4 regions of the Streptomyces sp. NPDC054883 genome follow, and region 4 is predicted to be linked to each of the others. Evidence: predicted binding sites of a transcription regulator. Region 4 holds the regulator's gene; each other region holds the start of a gene.
The links. The regulator HrcA, encoded in region 4, represses chaperone genes, less so after heat shock. The targets are predictions, from matches to a motif close to TTNGCACTCNGNNNNNCNGAGTGCNAA.

Region 1 (4,186 bases), on a different contig from region 4:
CCTGCGCCGGGACATGACGATGTGGCGCGACGCCTTCGACTTCACCTTCGACCTGCACCGCCAGATCGCCGAAGGCGACTGCGTCACCACCCTGTGGAACTGGACCGGCAGGCAGAAGGGCGAGTTCATGGGGATCGCCCCGACGGGCAAGGAGGTCGCCATGTCGGGCTGCACCACCTTCCGGATCGAGAACGGGCAGGTCGCGGAGGGCTGGTGGTACTACGACGCACCCGGCCTGATGGGGCAACTGGGCATGGACATGGGTATGGCGTCCCGCGGCACGACCCAGGACATGGGTATGTGACGGCTCGCCCCAGGGCACGGGAAAGCCCCGGTCACCACCGCTTCGCAGCGGCGGGGACCGGGGCCCTCCTCAGTTCAGCCCGGCTCTGACGAGGTCAGTGGCTGTGGCCGTGACCGTGGCCGTGACCGGCGTCGGCCTCTTCCTCGGCCGGCTTCTCGACGACCAGGGTCTCGGTCGTGAGCAGCAGGGAGGCGATGGAAGCGGCGTTCTCCAGCGCGGAGCGGGTGACCTTGACCGGGTCGATGACGCCGGCCTTGACCAGGTCGCCGTACTCGCCGGTCGCGGCGTTGAAGCCCTGGCCCTTGTCGAGCTCGGCGACCTTGGCGGTGATGACGTAGCCCTCGAGGCCGGCGTTCTCGGCGATCCAACGCAGCGGCTCGACGGCGGCGCGGCGGACGACGGAGACGCCCGTGGCCTCGTCGCCGGTGAGGCCGAGGTTGCCCTCGAGCACCTTCACGGCGTGGACGAGGGAGGAGCCACCGCCGGAGACGATGCCCTCCTCCACCGCGGCGCGGGTAGCCGAGATGGCGTCCTCCAGGCGGTGCTTCTTCTCCTTGAGCTCCACCTCGGTGGCGGCGCCGACCTTGATGACGCAGACGCCGCCGGCGAGCTTCGCCAGCCGCTCCTGCAGCTTCTCGCGGTCCCAGTCGGAGTCCGTGGACTCGATCTCGGCCTTGATCTGGTTGACGCGGCCGAGGACCTCGTCGGAGCTGCCGCCACCGTCGACGATGGTGGTGTCGTCCTTGGTGATGGTCACGCGGCGCGCGGTGCCCAGGACGTCGAGACCGGCCTGGTCGAGCTTGAGGCCGACCTCCTCGGCGATGACGGTGGCACCGGTGAGGGTGGCCATGTCCTGGAGCATCGCCTTGCGGCGGTCACCGAAGCCGGGGGCCTTGACGGCGACGGCGTTGAAGGTGCCACGGATCTTGTTGACGACCAGGGTCGACAGGGCCTCGCCCTCGACGTCCTCGGCGATGATCAGCAGCGGCTTGGAGGCGCCGGCCTGGATGACCTTCTCCAGCAGCGGCAGGAGGTCCTGGATGGAGGAGATCTTGCCCTGGTTGATCAGGATGTACGGGTCGTCGAGGACGGCCTCCATACGCTCCTGGTCGGAGACCATGTACGGCGAGAGGTAGCCCTTGTCGAAGGCCATGCCCTCGGTGAACTCCAGCTCCAGGCCGAAGGTGTTGGACTCCTCGACGGTGATGACACCGTCCTTGCCGACCTTGTCCATCGCCTCGGCGATGAGCTCGCCGACCTGCTGGTCCTGCGCGGAGAGCGCGGCCACGGCGGCGATGTCGGACTTGTCCTCGATCGGGCGGGCGGTCGCGAGGAGCTCCTGCGACACGGCCTTGACGGCGGCGTCGATGCCCTTCTTGAGGGCGGCCGGGGAGGCGCCGGCGGCGACGTTGCGCAGGCCCTCGCGGACCAGCGCCTGGGCCAGCACGGTGGCGGTGGTGGTGCCGTCACCCGCGATGTCGTTGGTCTTGGTCGCCACCTCCTTCACGAGCTGGGCGCCCAGGTTCTCGTACGGGTCGTCCAGCTCGACCTCGCGGGCGATGGTGACACCGTCGTTGGTGATGGTGGGCGCGCCGAACTTCTTGTCGATGACGACGTTGCGGCCCTTGGGGCCGATCGTCACCTTCACCGTGTCGGCAAGCTTGTTCACACCGCGCTCAAGGGCGCGACGGGCGTCCTCATCGAACTTCAGAATCTTCGGCATGGGAGCGGTTCAGTCCTCTCGTTGCGATCCTCGGCCGCTCACCGCGACCGCCACCGCCTAGAACGAACCACGCCCCTCGCCCCCCGGCATCAGCAGGGTGACCAGGGGCGCAGCTCAAAGCAAAACTGGAGAAGTGTCTTACTTCTCGACGATCGCGAGCACGTCGCGGGCCGAGAGGACGAGGTACTCCTCGCCGCTGTACTTCACTTCGGTGCCGCCGTACTTGCTGTACAGCACGATGTCGCCGACGCTGACGTCCAGCGGGAGACGCTGGCCGTCCTCGAAGCGACCCGGACCGACCGCAAGGACGACGCCCTCCTGGGGCTTCTCCTTCGCGGTGTCCGGGATGACCAGGCCCGAGGCCGTGGTCTGCTCGGCGTCGAGCGGCTGGACCACAATGCGGTCCTCAAGCGGCTTGATGGCAACCTTGGAGCTGGTGGTCGTCACGATCCGACCTCCCCCTTCGGAGATCCGGGGTTAACTGTCTGAGGTGGCGACCAGGTCGATCCGTCGTCGCGGGTGCCGGACCTGCCTGTCGCTGTGTTGGCACTCACCAGTGGCGAGTGCCAGGTGCGAGACTATTCCGGCGATTAGCACTCGGTCAAGCGGAGTGCCAACACGCCACCCGACAGATTGCGGATGGACCCCTTCCGGCTAGCCCCCGCCGGGCCCCCAGGAACCATCGTCAGGGCTTCCTCGTCGTAGTGGATATGAAGATAAAACGCCCTAATACCGACGGCGAAGACATCCCGTGCGGGGACTGAGGCCGCTGACGGTCGCCGGCGCGCGCCGCCGTACCGAAGCATTGCTGCTCGCCCTCGTCATCGGCATCGCCGTTTTCGGCCACGCCGAGGCCGGTCTCGCGATGAACGGCGTACTGCCGCCGAACCTCACCGGCTTCACCATCAGCCTGACGTTGCTGTCGCTGGTGGGGCACCTGGGCATCCGCCGGTTCGCGGCGTACGCGGATCCGCTGATCTTCCCGCTGGCCATGCTGCTGACCGGACTCGGGCTCGTCCTCATCCACCGCCTCGACCAGGGGTACATCGAGCGCTACGGGTCCGATGCGAACGCGCCCGGCCAGCTGCTGTGGACCGTGGTCGGGGTCGCCGCCTGTCTGCTGGTGGTGGCGCTGCTGCGCGACCACAGGCTGTTGCAGCGCTTCATCTACATCACCATGGCCGTCGCGCTGGTGCTGCTGATCGCCCCGGCCTTCTTCGGCGCGGACACGTACGGCGCGAAGCGGTGGATCATCCTCTTCGGGTTCTCGCTCCAGCCCGGCGAGTTCGTGAAGATCATGATCGCGGTCTTCTTCGCGGGGTACCTGGTTGTCCACCGGGACTCGCTGGCCCTGACGGGCCGCAAGTTCCTGGGCGTGCGGCTGCCGCCGATGCGGCAGCTCGGGCCGATCGTCACCGTGTGGATCCTGTCGCTGCTGGTGCTGGTCTTCGAGCGCGACCTCGGTACGTCGCTCATCTTCTTCGGCGTGTTCGTGGTGATGCTGTACGTAGCCACCGAGCGGACCGGCTGGATCGTCTGCGGCCTCGTCATGGCTGCGGGCGGCGCCTTCGTGGTGGGCTCGACGGAGCCGCACGTGAAGGCCCGCGTGGCCGCCTGGCTCAACCCGCTGTCCTACTACTGGAAGGACCGGCCGCCGGGCGTCACCTCCGACCAGTCGGCGCAGGCGCTGTTCAGCTTCGGCACGGGCGGCATCACGGGCACCGGACTCGGCATGGGCCACCCGGAGCTGATCAAGTTCGCGGGGCGCAGCGACTTCATCCTGACCACCGTGGGCGAGGAACTGGGCCTGGCGGGGGTGATGGCGGTCCTGCTGCTCTACGCGCTCCTGGTCCAGCGGGGCCTGCGGATGGCCCTGGCGGCGCGGGACCCGTTCGGCAAACTCCTGGCGGTGGGCCTGGCGGCGGCGCTGGCGCTCCAGGTGTTCGTGGTCGCGGGCGGCGTGACGGGCCTGATCCCGCTGACGGGCAAGGCCCTGCCCTTCCTGGCGAAGGGCGGCTCGTCCCTGCTGGCCAACTGGATCATGATCGCCCTCCTCCTGCGCATCAGCGACAGCGCGGAACGCCAACGCGAGGCGGACGCCCTCGGCCCGGCGGAAACCACGATCACCCCACTGGCGGCGCCGCTGCGGCGTTGAGGGG
Region 2 (4,186 bases), on a different contig from region 4:
TCGTGGCCATCGCCGTCGAGGCCGCCCGCGCGTTCGGCTACACCACCCTCTCCTGCTCCTCCACGGGCAACCTGGCCGGCGCCGTCGGCGCCGCGGCCGCCCGGGCCGGCTTCCGCTCCTGCGTGTTCATCCCGCACGACCTGGAACAGGGCAAGGTCGTCATGGCCGGTGTCTACGGCGGCGACCTCGTCGGCATCGAGGGCAACTACGACGACGTCAACCGCTTCTGCTCCGAGCTCATCGGCGACCCGCTGGGCGAGGGCTGGGGCTTCGTCAACGTCAACCTGCGCCCGTACTACGGCGAGGGTTCCAAGACGCTGGCGTACGAGATCTGCGAGCAGCTCGGCTGGCAGCTGCCGGACCAGATCGTGATCCCCATCGCGTCCGGCTCGCAGCTGACGAAGATCGACAAGGGGCTCCAGGAGCTGATCAAGCTCGGGCTGGTCGAGGACAAGCCGTACAAGATCTTCGGCGCGCAGGCCGAGGGCTGCTCGCCCGTGTCGACCGCCTTCAAGGCGGGACACGAGGTGGTGCGCCCGCAGAAGCCGAACACGATCGCCAAGTCCCTGGCGATCGGCAACCCGGCGGACGGTCCGTACGTCCTGGACATCGCCCGGCGCACCGGCGGTTACGTCGAGGACGTAAACGACGAGCAGGTGGTCGAGGCCATCAAGATCCTCGCGCGGGCCGAGGGCATCTTCGCCGAGACCGCGGGCGGCGTGACCGTCGGCGTGACGAAGAAGCTCATCGAGAACGGGCAGCTCGACCCCTCGCTGACCACGGTCGTCCTCAACACCGGCGACGGTCTCAAGACCCTGGAGGCGGTGGCCTCGGACAGCGGCCAGACCGCCACCATCCGTCCCAGCCTGGACGCGTTCCGCGCCGCCGGCCTGGCCTGAGGCCCGATCCACCCCTCCTGTTCCCGGAAAGGCAATAGCGCCATGAGCGTCAACGTCCGCATCCCCACCATCCTGCGCACCTACACCGGTGGCAAGGCCGAGGTCTCCGCCGAGGGCACGACCCTCTCCGAGGTCATCGAGTCCCTGGAGAAGAACCACCCGGGCATCGCGGCCCGCGTCCTGGACGACCAGGGCAAGCTGCGCCGGTTCGTGAACGTCTACGTCAACGACGACGACGTGCGCTTCGAGGGCGGCCTGCAGACGGCGACGCCGGACGGCGCGGGGGTCTCGATCATCCCCGCCGTGGCCGGCGGCTGCTGACGCCCGGCTGCCCACGCCCGCCTTCCCAGCGGAGTCACACCTGAATTGCCCCCTCCGGTAAAAGCGGAGGGGGCAATTCTGGTTGGTTGGGCGCGGTAGAGTTTGGGAAGTCCCCTCCGTTGTTCTTGCCCGCCGCATATGAGCGGGCCGCCGGATGGTTGACATTGAGTCAACATGCACGCCTGGTATGGGCCTTTGATGCCGGATGTCGGGCCCGAGTTGCCCGGGAATATGCCTAAATTTCACGTGATTTCCATATTCCTTCTTGTCCGGAATTCTCGTCGGATTGACCTGTTGCAGACAGCACCGGTGCGGATACATTCAGCCGCGGTCGAGGCGTTCCGGCGCAAGTTCTGACCCGGGTCCGCGAAGTGCGGTCCTGCGCAAGGGCCAGTAATAGGGGAGTTAGGCATGGCTCAGGGCACCGTCAAGTGGTTCAACGCGGAGAAGGGCTACGGCTTCATCGCGGTCGACGGTGGTGCGGATGTGTTCGTCCACTACAGCGCCATCCAGATGGACGGGTACCGCACCCTTGAAGAGGGTCAGCGGGTCGAGTTCGAGATCTCGCAGGGCCAGAAGGGTCCTCAGGCGGACATGGTCAAGCTCGCACTCGGCTGACCCGGCGCGATCGACCACCGACGCAACAGGTCTCAAGGACCACACACGCACGTGGGGCCCACATCCCGGACACGGGACGTGGGCCCCACGTGCGTCCCGGCCGGGGACTTCGCCCGGCGTTGCCCGAAGCCGCTTGCACTCGACGGGGTCGAGTGCTAATCATTGGCGTTAGCACTCTCCAGGTGAGAGTGCTACTAAAACGAGGACCGGGTCGGTGAGGCCCAAGGGTCCGGCGGGAAGGAACCGTCGGGCTCGTCGGCCGTCCGTCGCGGGCGCGGGCGCGGTCCAGGAGCAATCCACCCCAGTCCTGGAGGACCACTTCAGATGGCCAAGATCATCGCATTCAACGAGGAGGCCCGGCGCGGTCTCGAGCGTGGCATGAACCAGCTCGCCGACGCCGTCAAGGTCACCCTTGGCCCCAAGGGTCGCAACGTCGTCCTTGAGAAGAAGTGGGGCGCCCCCACGATCACCAACGATGGTGTCTCCATCGCCAAGGAGATCGAGCTCGAGGACCCGTACGAGAAGATCGGCGCCGAGCTGGTCAAGGAAGTCGCCAAGAAGACGGACGACGTCGCGGGCGACGGTACGACCACCGCCACCGTGCTGGCCCAGGCACTGGTCCGCGAGGGCCTGCGCAACGTGGCCGCCGGCGCCAACCCGATGGCCCTCAAGCGTGGTATCGAGAAGGCCGTCGAGGCCGTCTCCGCCGCCCTGCTCGCGCAGGCCAAGGATGTCGAGACCAAGGAGCAGATCGCTTCGACGGCCTCCATCTCCGCCGCCGACACCCAGATCGGCGAGCTCATCGCCGAGGCCATGGACAAGGTCGGCAAGGAAGGCGTCATCACCGTCGAGGAGTCCCAGACCTTCGGTCTGGAGCTGGAACTCACCGAGGGCATGCGCTTCGACAAGGGCTACATCTCGGCGTACTTCGCCACCGACATGGAGCGTATGGAGGCGTCGCTCGACGACCCGTACATCCTGATCGTCAACTCCAAGATCGGCTCGGTCAAGGACCTGCTGCCGCTCCTGGAGAAGGTCATGCAGTCCGGCAAGCCGCTGCTGATCATCGCCGAGGACGTCGAGGGCGAGGCCCTGTCGACCCTGGTCGTCAACAAGATCCGCGGCACCTTCAAGTCCGTCGCCGTCAAGGCCCCGGGCTTCGGTGACCGCCGCAAGGCCATGCTCGGTGACATCGCCATCCTCACGGGCGGCACCGTCATCTCCGAGGAGGTCGGCCTCAAGCTGGAGAACGCCGGTCTCGACCTGCTCGGCCGCGCCCGCAAGGTCGTCATCACCAAGGACGAGACGACCATCGTCGACGGCTCCGGTGACAGCGACCAGGTCCAGGGCCGCGTCAACCAGATCCGCGCCGAGATCGAGAACTCCGACTCGGACTACGACCGCGAGAAGCTCCAGGAGCGCCTCGCGAAGCTGGCCGGCGGCGTGGCCGTCATCAAGGCCGGTGCCGCGACCGAGGTCGAGCTCAAGGAGCGCAAGCACCGCATCGAGGACGCCGTTCGCAACGCGAAGGCGGCCGTCGAAGAGGGCATCGTCGCCGGTGGTGGCGTGGCCCTGCTCCAGGCCTCCTCGGTCTTCGAGAAGCTGGAGCTCACCGGTGACGAGGCGACCGGCGCCAACGCCGTGAAGCTCGCGCTGGAGGCCCCGCTCAAGCAGATCGCCGTCAACGGTGGTCTCGAGGGTGGCGTCGTCGTCGAGAAGGTGCGCAACCTCCCGATCGGCCACGGCCTGAACGCCGCGACCGGCGAGTACGTGGACATGATCGCCGAGGGCATCATCGACCCGGCGAAGGTCACGCGCTCCGCGCTGCAGAACGCCGCGTCGATCGCCGCGCTGTTCCTGACCACCGAGGCCGTCATCGCCGACAAGCCCGAGAAGGCCGGCGCCGGTGCGCCGGGCGGCATGCCGGGCGGTGACATGGACTTCTGATCGGCCCCGGCTGATCGGCTGTCCAGTACGCTCCACGTTCCGAGGGCGGCACCCCGATGAGGGGTGCCGCCCTCGGGCGTTCCCGCGGCGCGCCGCTCAGGCGGCGGGCCGCCCGACGAACCTGACCTCTTCCCGGCCTTCGCCCAGGGCGATGTCCAGCGACGCGTCCAGGGCCCGCGCGAGGCGCAGCAGCAGCGGCAACGTGGGTACGGCGTCGGCGCCCTCCACCCGGGAGATTCGCCTGCGTGAGACCAGCCCGCCCGGCCGGCTGCGCCTGCGACAGCCCGAGCACCGTGGCGCAGGTGGTCGCCTGCCCGGCCCCTGGGACGGATCGCCGCCGGGCGGGCGAGTTTGGTTGACTCGGGGGCATGAGCGAAAGCAGCGCACCCTTCGTCAAGATC
Region 3 (4,186 bases), on a different contig from region 4:
AACGCCGCGCCGATGACCACGGCCACCGCCAGATCGACGACGTTGCCGCGCATCAGGAAGGCCTTGAAGCCCGCCAGGACGCTCTCGTTCTTCTTGCTCACGACTGAGCCTCATCTCGCATCTACGGAACACGGAGCCGGTTTCGAAAACTACGGCAGTCGGGGCCCCTCGTGTCCAATCGATGCCCGTCCCGGAGCGACGTGACGGGTCACGTGTTCGATTCAGCACAACGTCACCGCCAGCCGTGACACGCTGCCGGCGCCCACCAGGGCCCGCGCGGTCTCCCGGGGCACCGACAGGACCACCAGGGCACCGCCGTCGCCCGGCGTCTTCTCCGGTTCCGGCACTTCGGCGACCCTGGCCGCGACCGCGACCACCCGGGGCGGCCCCGCGCGTTCCGCCGCCACCACGTCCACCCGGTCCCCGGGTCGCAGCAGCCGCACCGTCGCCGCGTCCGCGATGCGCACGGGGGCCGACACCATCCGCACCACCGCAGGTGGTGGCTGGTCCTCCGGCGGCCCGGCGCCCCGGGAGGCCCGCGCCTCCGTCCCGCCCACCGCCAGGGCGGCCGCCACGACGGCCAGCCCGGCCGCCCCGGCCCGCCGCCGACGGCGCAGGGCGCGCCTGAGCCGGTCCCCGCCACGCCCCACCCGCAGCGGTGGGAAGAGCGGCACGGGGCGCGCGGGGAGACAGATATGCGTGCGCGCGGGCAGCGCCGTGGGAGTACGCGCGGGCAGGCGCCCGGGCGCAGGAGCGGAGGAGGCGGAGGAGAGAGGAGAGGAGGACGAGAGAGGAGAGGAGGAGAGCTGCGGGGAAAGGAACCCGGACATGCTGAACACCACCTGGCTGTGAGTTCGGTGTCCGGACCCGGCGCCCGGACACCCCTCACCATCCGCCCCGGCGGCGGATCCCGCTCACGCCTGTGGACGGTCCCCAGGTTGTGGAAAACCCCATCACCCCCCGGGGTGAGACCGCGCGCTACGGCAGCTCGATGCCCAGGTCCCAGCCGTCGTGCGCGTGCGTGCACAGGCAGTCCCGCGAGTCCGTCGGCGGCAGGGCCGCGACCGCGTCGAACAGGACCTCGCGCAGCCGCCCGACGTTCTCACCGAACACGCGCAGCACCTCCGTGTGGGAGACGCCCTCGCCCGTCTCGGCGCCCGCGTCCAGGTCCGTCACCAGGGCCATCGAGGTGTAGCAGAGGCCCAGCTCCCGCGCGAGGACCGCCTCCGGGTGCCCCGTCATGCCGACCACCGACCACCCCATGGCCGCGTGGAAGAGCGACTCGGCGCGCGTCGAGAACCGGGGGCCCTCCACCACGACCATCGTGCCGCCGTCCACCGGTTCCCAGCCCCGCCCCCGCGCCGCGTCCATCGCCACCGCCCGGCCCACCGGGCAGTACGGGTCGGCGAAGGTGGTGTGCACGACGTTCGGTACGGCGCCCCCGGGCAGCGGCTCACCGTCGAAGAAGGTCTGCACCCGGGACTTCGTACGGTCCATCAGCTGGTCCGGCACCAGCAGCGTGCCCGGCCCGTACTCGGCCCGCAGACCGCCCACCGCGCAGGGCCCCAGCACCTGGCGCACGCCGACCGAGCGCAGCGCCCACAGGTTGGCCCGGTAGTTGATCTTGTGTGGCGGCACCGTGTGGCTGCGCCCGTGCCGCGGCAGGAACGCCACCGACCGGCCGGCCAGCTCGCCCAGGTACAGGGAGTCGCTCGGGGGCCCGTAAGGGGTCTCCACCTGGATTTCGGAGACGTCCTCCAGGAAGGAGTAGAAGCCCGAGCCACCGATGACACCGATCTCTGCGTTCGCCATGCGGCCACCCTAGCCGTGGACGCGCAAGGCCCCGCTGCCCAGGTGGGCGGCGGGGCCTTGCGGAAAGCGGACGGGTCAGGCAGCCGAGCTGGAGCTGCTGCTCGTGCTCGAAGCCGACGACGAGGAGGCCGGGGCGGCGGCGGGCGCCGGGGTGGACGGCGCGGCCGGCTTCGAGGCAGGCGTGCTGCTCGACGACGCACCGCGGCTGTCGTTCCGGTAGAAACCGGAGCCCTTGAAGACGATGCCGACCGCTGAGAACACCTTCTTCAGGCGTCCGTCGCAGTTCGGGCACACGGTCAGTGCGTCATCGGTGAACTTCTGCACGGCCTCAAGGCCCTCACCGCACTCGGTGCACTGGTACTGGTAGGTCGGCACGAATTTCCTCCTGGCACTCTCACTCAATGAGTGCTAACGACGCTCCATGGTGACGTATTCCGGCGGAACAGTCCACCGATCTCGGCCGTGCGGTGACCGACACCACCCTCAGACGGTGGTGAGGTCCCGCTGCCGGGCCCGGTTCTCCCGGCTCTCCGGGGCGCCCGACGAGCTGACGATCCGGCCGGCCGTCCTCGGCGCGAGCCTGGCCCGCAGGGACAGCAGCGTGACCAGCGCCAGCGCCGTGGCGGCGGCCGGCACGAGGAACCCGTACGAGGACCCGTGCGCGTCCGTAAGGCGGCCGGCCACGATCACGGCGATGGCCTGCCCGAAGGCGACCGCCCCGGTCAGCCAGGTGAACGCCTCGGTGCGGGCGTTCGCCGGGATCAGCGACTCGATCATCGTGTAACCGGTGATCAGGGCCGGCGCGATGCACAGACCGACGAGCAGGCCGAGCGCGGCCAGCAGGACCATCGAGTCGGCGGTCCACAGCAGCGACGCCGCGGCGGTCAGCCCGATGTAGCCGAGCAGCAGCCGGCGGCGCGGGCCGATCTTCCAGGCGATGGCGCCGCAGGCGATGCCGGCGACCATGTTGCCCGCCGCGAAGACGCCGTACAGCAGGCCGTTCGCACCCGGGTTGCCCATCTCGTCGGAGAAGGCGGCCATCGAGACCTGCATGCCGCCGAAGACGGCGCCGATCCCGAGGAAGGCGACGATCAGGACGCGCAGGCCCGGGAAGGACAGGGCCGAGGCCCGCTTGGTGCCGGTGGCGGACGGGGTGTGCGCCTTGGGCTGGGTGGCGCGCTGGGCGGCGAAGAACAGGCCGCCGACCAGCGACAGGGCGGCTTCGGTGATGAGACCGGCCGAGGGGTGCAGACCGGTGCACAGCGCGGTGGCGAGGACCGGGCCGACGACGAAGGTGAACTCGTCGGTGACGGACTCGAACGCGGCGGCGGTCGGCAGCAGCGGCGAGCCCTCCAGCTTGGCGGCCCAGCGGGCCCGGACCATGGGGCCGACCTGCGGCACCGAGGCGCCTGCCGGGATCGCGGCGGCCGCGACGGCGAGGACGGGGGCGCCGAGCAGCGCGAGCGCGACCAGGGCGCTCACGGCGGCGGCGTGGACGAGGACCACCGGCAGCAGGACGGCGCTCTGGCCGTGCTTGTCGGTGAGGTTGCCCATCACGGGGGCGCACAGCGCCATGGAGATGCCGGTGACGGCGGCGACGATGCCGGCGTTGGCGTAGGAGCCGGTCGTGTGCTGGACGAGCAGCAGGATGCTGATGGTCAGCATGCCGAAGGGGAGCCGGGCGGCGAAGCCCGGGAGCAGGAAGCCGAGGGCGCCGGGAGTGCGCAGGAGCTGCCCGTATCCGGGGCGGGCGGACGTGTCGGTCGTGACCGCGGATGTCACGGCCTTGCCTTTCCGCTGCCTGGTAGAACTCCCCGTCTGCGGACGGTGCATCGCCTTGTGGGCGAGTCGCACCCGTACATGTGGGAGCCCCGAGAGCTGTCCTCTTGCGCAGAACCGAGTGATACCTGGGCGCCCACTGCGGGAGGGAGCCACGGCCGCTTTGCGGTCGCGCCAGCTCTGCGTCAGGCAGAGTTGGTTCGATGTGGTGTGCCTTTATCGTACAGGCAGACCTCCGTCTGCGCCCTGTGATTCCGGCGACAAGGTATGTCTTCACCTGCGATTAACTGGAAGTTCGCATTCCACATGTCCGCAAAGCAGGGCAGAAACCCGCACCGGACCGCGAAATCACAGATTTAGAACGTCGATCTAACGCTCTGTTCAAGCCCGCCCGGTGCCGCTCAGGCCCCGTTGGGACCCTGTCCCAGCCAGCCGGCGAGCTTGCCGCCCCGGGCGACCGCCCGCAGTCGCGCCTCCGCCGCGTCCCGCACCTGGTCCGTGGCCACCACCAGCAGTTCGTCCCCCCGCCGCAGCACCGTGGACGGCGCCGGTACGAAGCTCTTCGCGTCCCGGACCACCAGGGTGACCGAGGCAC
Region 4 (4,186 bases):
TGCCGACGATGTCGTCCGCCGCCAGTGACACCTCGTACCAGCTCGCTTCCCCGGCCAGCTGGCCCCGGTACGTCTCGACGGCCGCGGGGTCGACGTAGCCGGTCTGCGGCATGAACAGGTTGACGCCGAAGGGCCGCCGGGTGAGCGCGCGCAGCTGCTTGACCTCCTGGTACATCCCGTCGGCGGTCTTGTAGCCGCCGGCCAGGAAGCCCAGCCCGCCCGCCTCGCACACGGCGGCGGCGAGCGGCGGACAGGAGGCGCCGCCCGCCATGGGGGCCTGCACGATCGGGTACGGGGAGAGACCGTTCGGCGCGGTGGACATGCCCTGCATCGTGCCATGTCCCGCGCACCGGGCCGAATCACCGCATTCGCCTGGCATAGTCCGCTTCCCGGCGCCGGCCGGCCGGGCCGCGCACCCCGTCCCGGCCCTGGTCCGGGGACGCCGCGAGCCCGGACCGGGGCGTTCCCGGGCCGGGCTCGTACGCGGTGCGGCGGGCCGGTCAGCGGCCGTTGAACGCGTCCTTGAGACGGCTGAACAGACCCTGCTGGCCCGGCGCGAACTGGCCCGTCGGCCGCTCCTCGCCGCGCAGCTTGGCCAGCTGGCGGAGCAGGTCCTCCTGCTGGGCGTCCAGCTTGCCGGGGGTGGTGACCTCGACGTGGACGATCAGGTCGCCCCGGCCGCCGCCGCGCAGGTGGGTGACGCCGCGGCCGTGCAGCGGGATCGCCTGGCCGGATCCGGTGCCGGGCCGGATGTCGATCTCCTCCAGCCCGTCCAGCGTCTCCAGCGGACACTTGGTGCCCAGGGCCGCCGCCGTCATGGGGATGGTGACCGTGCAGTGCAGGTCGTCCCCGCGCCGCTGGAAGGTCGGGTGCGCCAGTTCGTGGATCTCCACGTACAGGTCGCCGGCGGGGCCGCCGCCGGGGCCGACCTCGCCCTCGCCCGCCAGCTGGATCCGGGTGCCGTTCTCGACACCGGCCGGGATCTTGACGGTGAGGCTGCGGCGGGAGCGCACCCGGCCGTCGCCCGCGCACTCGGGGCACGGGGTCGGGACGACGGTGCCGAAGCCCTGGCACTGCGGGCAGGGCCGCGAGGTCATGACCTGGCCCAGGAAGGACCGGGTGACCTGCGACACCTCACCGCGGCCGCGGCACATGTCGCACGTCTGCGCGGAGGTGCCGGGGGCGGCGCCCTCACCCGAGCAGGTGGTGCAGACGACGGCCGTGTCGACCTGGATGTCCTTGGTCGTCCCGAAGGCCGCCTCGTCCAGCTCCAGGTCCAGGCGGATCATGGCGTCCTGGCCGCGGCGCGTGCGCGAGCGCGGTCCGCGCTGCGAGGCCTGGCCGAAGAACGCGTCCATGATGTCGGAGAAGTTGCCGAAGCCGCCCGCCCCGAATCCGCCCGCGCCGCCGCCACCGCCCGAGGAGGACAGCGGGTCGCCGCCGAGGTCGTAGACCTGCTTCTTCTGCGGGTCCGAGAGGACCTCGTAGGCCGCGTTGATCTCCTTGAAGCGCTCCTGCGTCTTCGGATCCGGATTCACGTCCGGGTGGAGTTCGCGCGCGAGGCGGCGGAAGGCCTTCTTGATCTCGTCCTGCGATGCGTCGCGGCGCACGCCGAGAACGGCGTAGTAGTCCGTGGCCACTTACGACTCCGCCAGGATCTGTCCGACGTAACGTGCCACTGCGCGTACCGCTCCCATCGTTCCGGGGTAGTCCATGCGGGTCGGTCCGACCACGCCGAGTTTGGCGACTGCTTCGCCGCCCGAACCGTAACCGACCGAGACGACGGACGTGGAGTTCAGTCCCTCGTAGGCGTTCTCATGCCCGATCTTCACGGCCATTCCCGACTCACTGGCCTCGCCGAGCAGCTTGAGGAGCACGACCTGCTCCTCCAGCGCCTCCAGCACCGGCCTGATCGTCAGGGGAAAATCATGTCCGAACCGCGTGAGGTTGGCGGTACCGCCGATCATCAGCCGTTCCTCCGCCTCCTCCACCAGCGTCTCACGCAGGGTCGCGAGGACGGCCTTGACCGTCGCCCGGTCCTCGGCCTCGAAGGACTCCGGAAGGTCCTGTACGAGCGGCGGCACGTCGGTGAAGCGACGGCCGACGACCCGGCTGTTGAGGCGCGCCCGCAGGTCGGCGAGCGAGGTCTCGGCGAAGGGGGTCTGGCAGTCGACGAGCCGCTGCTCGACCCGCCCGGTGTCCGTGATCAGTACGAGCATCAGCCGCGCGGGCGCCAGGGACAGCAGCTCCACGTGCCGGACGGTGGAACGGGTCAGGCTCGGGTACTGGACGACGGCGACCTGCCGGGTGAGCTGCGCGAGCAGCCGCACCGTGCGCCCCACGACGTCGTCGAGGTCGACGGCGCCGTCGAGGAAGTTCTGGATGGCCCGGCGCTCGGGCGTCGACAGCGGCTTGACCCCCGCCAGCTTGTCGACGAAGAGCCGGTAGCCCTTGTCGGTGGGGATGCGCCCGGCGCTGGTGTGGGGCTGGGCGATGTAGCCCTCCTCTTCCAGCAGCGCCATGTCGTTGCGGACCGTCGCCGGGGAGACGCCGAGCCGGTGGCGCTCGGTGAGCGCCTTCGATCCGACCGGCTCCTCCGTCCCCACGTAGTCCTGGACGATGGCGCGCAATACCTCGAGCCTGCGTTCGCTGAGCACTCGTGCACACCTCCAGTGCGGTGGGTCGTCGCTGCGGTCGTTTCCGGTCGGTCCGGGCGGACCCTGCTGGCACTCTGCGCATCCGAGTGCCAGAGATCCCCCGGTCAGTGTACGGCCGGGTAGTGGGCTGCGGGCAAGGGCGGCCCGCCAGGGTAGCGTCCCCGCATGGACGTGCGTTGGGAAGAGGCGGGCTGGGAACGGCTGACCGGACGGGCCGGGAGGCGTCGGCTCCCGGTTTGGGACTGCACGGTGGGGCTGGTGGCGGGGGACGAGTCGGTCCTTCTGATCGACCCCGGCTCCAGCGTCCGCGAAGGCGCCGGGATCCGGGCGGAGGCGGAGCGGCTGACCGGCCGCCACGTGACCCATATCGCATTCACACACGGACATTTCGACCACGTACTGGGCGGCGCCGCCTTCTCGGGGGCCGAGTTCTACGGTGCGGTGGGACTGGACACCCACCTCGCGCTGGACCGGAACGCGCTGCGGGAGGACGCGGTCCGGCAGGGACTGGCGGCGGAGGAGGCCGCCGAGGCGGCGGACCTGATGCCGCTGCCGCGGCACCTGGTGTCCGGCGAGTGGACGTTGGAGCTGGGCGGCGTGCAGGTGCTGCTGGCCAACGTCGGGCCGGGGCACACGCGGCACGATCTGGCGGTCTTCGTGCCGGGTGAGCGGGAGACCGTCTTCTGCGGGGACCTCGTGGAGGAGTCGGGCGAACCCCAGGCGGGCCCGGACGCGGTCCCGGCACAGTGGCCGGCCGCGCTGGACCGGCTGCTCGCGCTGGGCGGGGACGACGCGCTGTACGTGCCGGGTCACGGAGCGGTGGTCGACGCGGCCTTCGTACGTGCGCAACGCGCCACACTGGCGGGGCGGTTCGGCGTGTCGGACGCGTGAGCGCGGGCCGTCTCGTACCGTCGGCCGGATGCGTGAGTACTCCCCCGATCTGACCCCGCAGTGGAAGCGCGCCAAGGCCGTGCCGGAGGTGCCCGCGGACCCCGGCCTGGTGGTGGAGGTGGCGGCCACCGGCTTCTGCGGCGCGGTGGTGGCCTGCGAGGCGGGCACGGTGACCCTGGAGGACCGCTTCGGCAAGCGCCGCGCGTTCCCGCTGGAGCCCCGCGGGTTCCTGCTGGAGGGCGCGGTGGTCACCCTGACCCGCCCGGCCCGTACGGCGTCGGCGCCCGCCCGTACCGCGTCGGGCTCGGTGGCCGTCCCCGGGGCGCGGGCGCGGGTGGCGCGGGCGGGGCGGATCTACGTCGAGGGCCGCCACGACGCGGAGCTGGTGGAGCGGGTCTGGGGCGACGACCTGCGGATCGAGGGCGTGGTCGTGGAGTACCTGGAGGGCATCGACGACCTCCCCGCCATCGCGGCGGACTTCGCGCCCGCACCGGACGCCCGGCTCGGCGTGCTGGTCGACCACCTGGTGCCGGGCTCGAAGGAGTCCCGCATCGCGGCCTCGGTGACCTCCCCGCACGTCCTGGTGGTGGGCCACCCGTACGTGGACGTCTGGCAGGCGGTGAAACCGTCGGCACTGG

Region 1: a site for HrcA is predicted at 2,618-2,644, ahead of groES (co-chaperone GroES). Genes of this name have one in related genera too.
Region 2: a site for HrcA is predicted at 1,971-1,997, ahead of groL (chaperonin GroEL). Genes of this name have one in related genera too.
Region 3: a site for HrcA is predicted at 2,198-2,224, ahead of ACWGH1_RS17785 (FmdB family zinc ribbon protein). Genes of this name have one in related genera too.

Annotation. Positions count from the first base shown of each region.
Region 1 covers NZ_JBSGYT010000037.1:68,998-73,183, reverse strand. Annotated here, with positions in the region: gene ACWGH1_RS24880 (ester cyclase) at 1-304, shown strand, start outside; gene groL (chaperonin GroEL) at 399-2,027, opposite strand; gene groES (co-chaperone GroES) at 2,166-2,474, opposite strand; gene ACWGH1_RS24865 (FtsW/RodA/SpoVE family cell cycle protein) at 2,779-4,182, shown strand.
Region 2 covers NZ_JBSGYT010000011.1:3,388-7,573, forward strand. Annotated here, with positions in the region: gene thrC (threonine synthase) at 1-899, shown strand, start outside; gene ACWGH1_RS10875 (ubiquitin-like small modifier protein 1) at 942-1,220, shown strand; gene ACWGH1_RS10880 (cold-shock protein) at 1,632-1,838, shown strand; gene groL (chaperonin GroEL) at 2,163-3,785, shown strand; gene ACWGH1_RS10890 (hypothetical protein) at 3,882-4,013, opposite strand; gene ACWGH1_RS10895 (phosphoribosylanthranilate isomerase) at 4,154-4,186, shown strand, end outside.
Region 3 covers NZ_JBSGYT010000021.1:96,964-101,149, reverse strand. Annotated here, with positions in the region: gene mscL (large conductance mechanosensitive channel protein MscL) at 1-101, opposite strand, end outside; gene ACWGH1_RS17795 (hypothetical protein) at 222-674, opposite strand; gene ACWGH1_RS17790 (S-methyl-5'-thioadenosine phosphorylase) at 979-1,812, opposite strand; gene ACWGH1_RS17785 (FmdB family zinc ribbon protein) at 1,888-2,187, opposite strand; gene ACWGH1_RS17780 (MFS transporter) at 2,296-3,594, opposite strand; gene ACWGH1_RS17775 (potassium/proton antiporter) at 3,993-4,186, opposite strand, start outside.
Region 4 covers NZ_JBSGYT010000033.1:17,836-22,021, reverse strand. Annotated here, with positions in the region: gene ACWGH1_RS23190 (nitronate monooxygenase) at 1-322, opposite strand, end outside; gene dnaJ (molecular chaperone DnaJ) at 501-1,640, opposite strand; gene hrcA (heat-inducible transcriptional repressor HrcA) at 1,641-2,657, opposite strand; gene ACWGH1_RS23175 (MBL fold metallo-hydrolase) at 2,823-3,548, shown strand; gene ACWGH1_RS23170 (DUF3097 domain-containing protein) at 3,577-4,186, shown strand, end outside.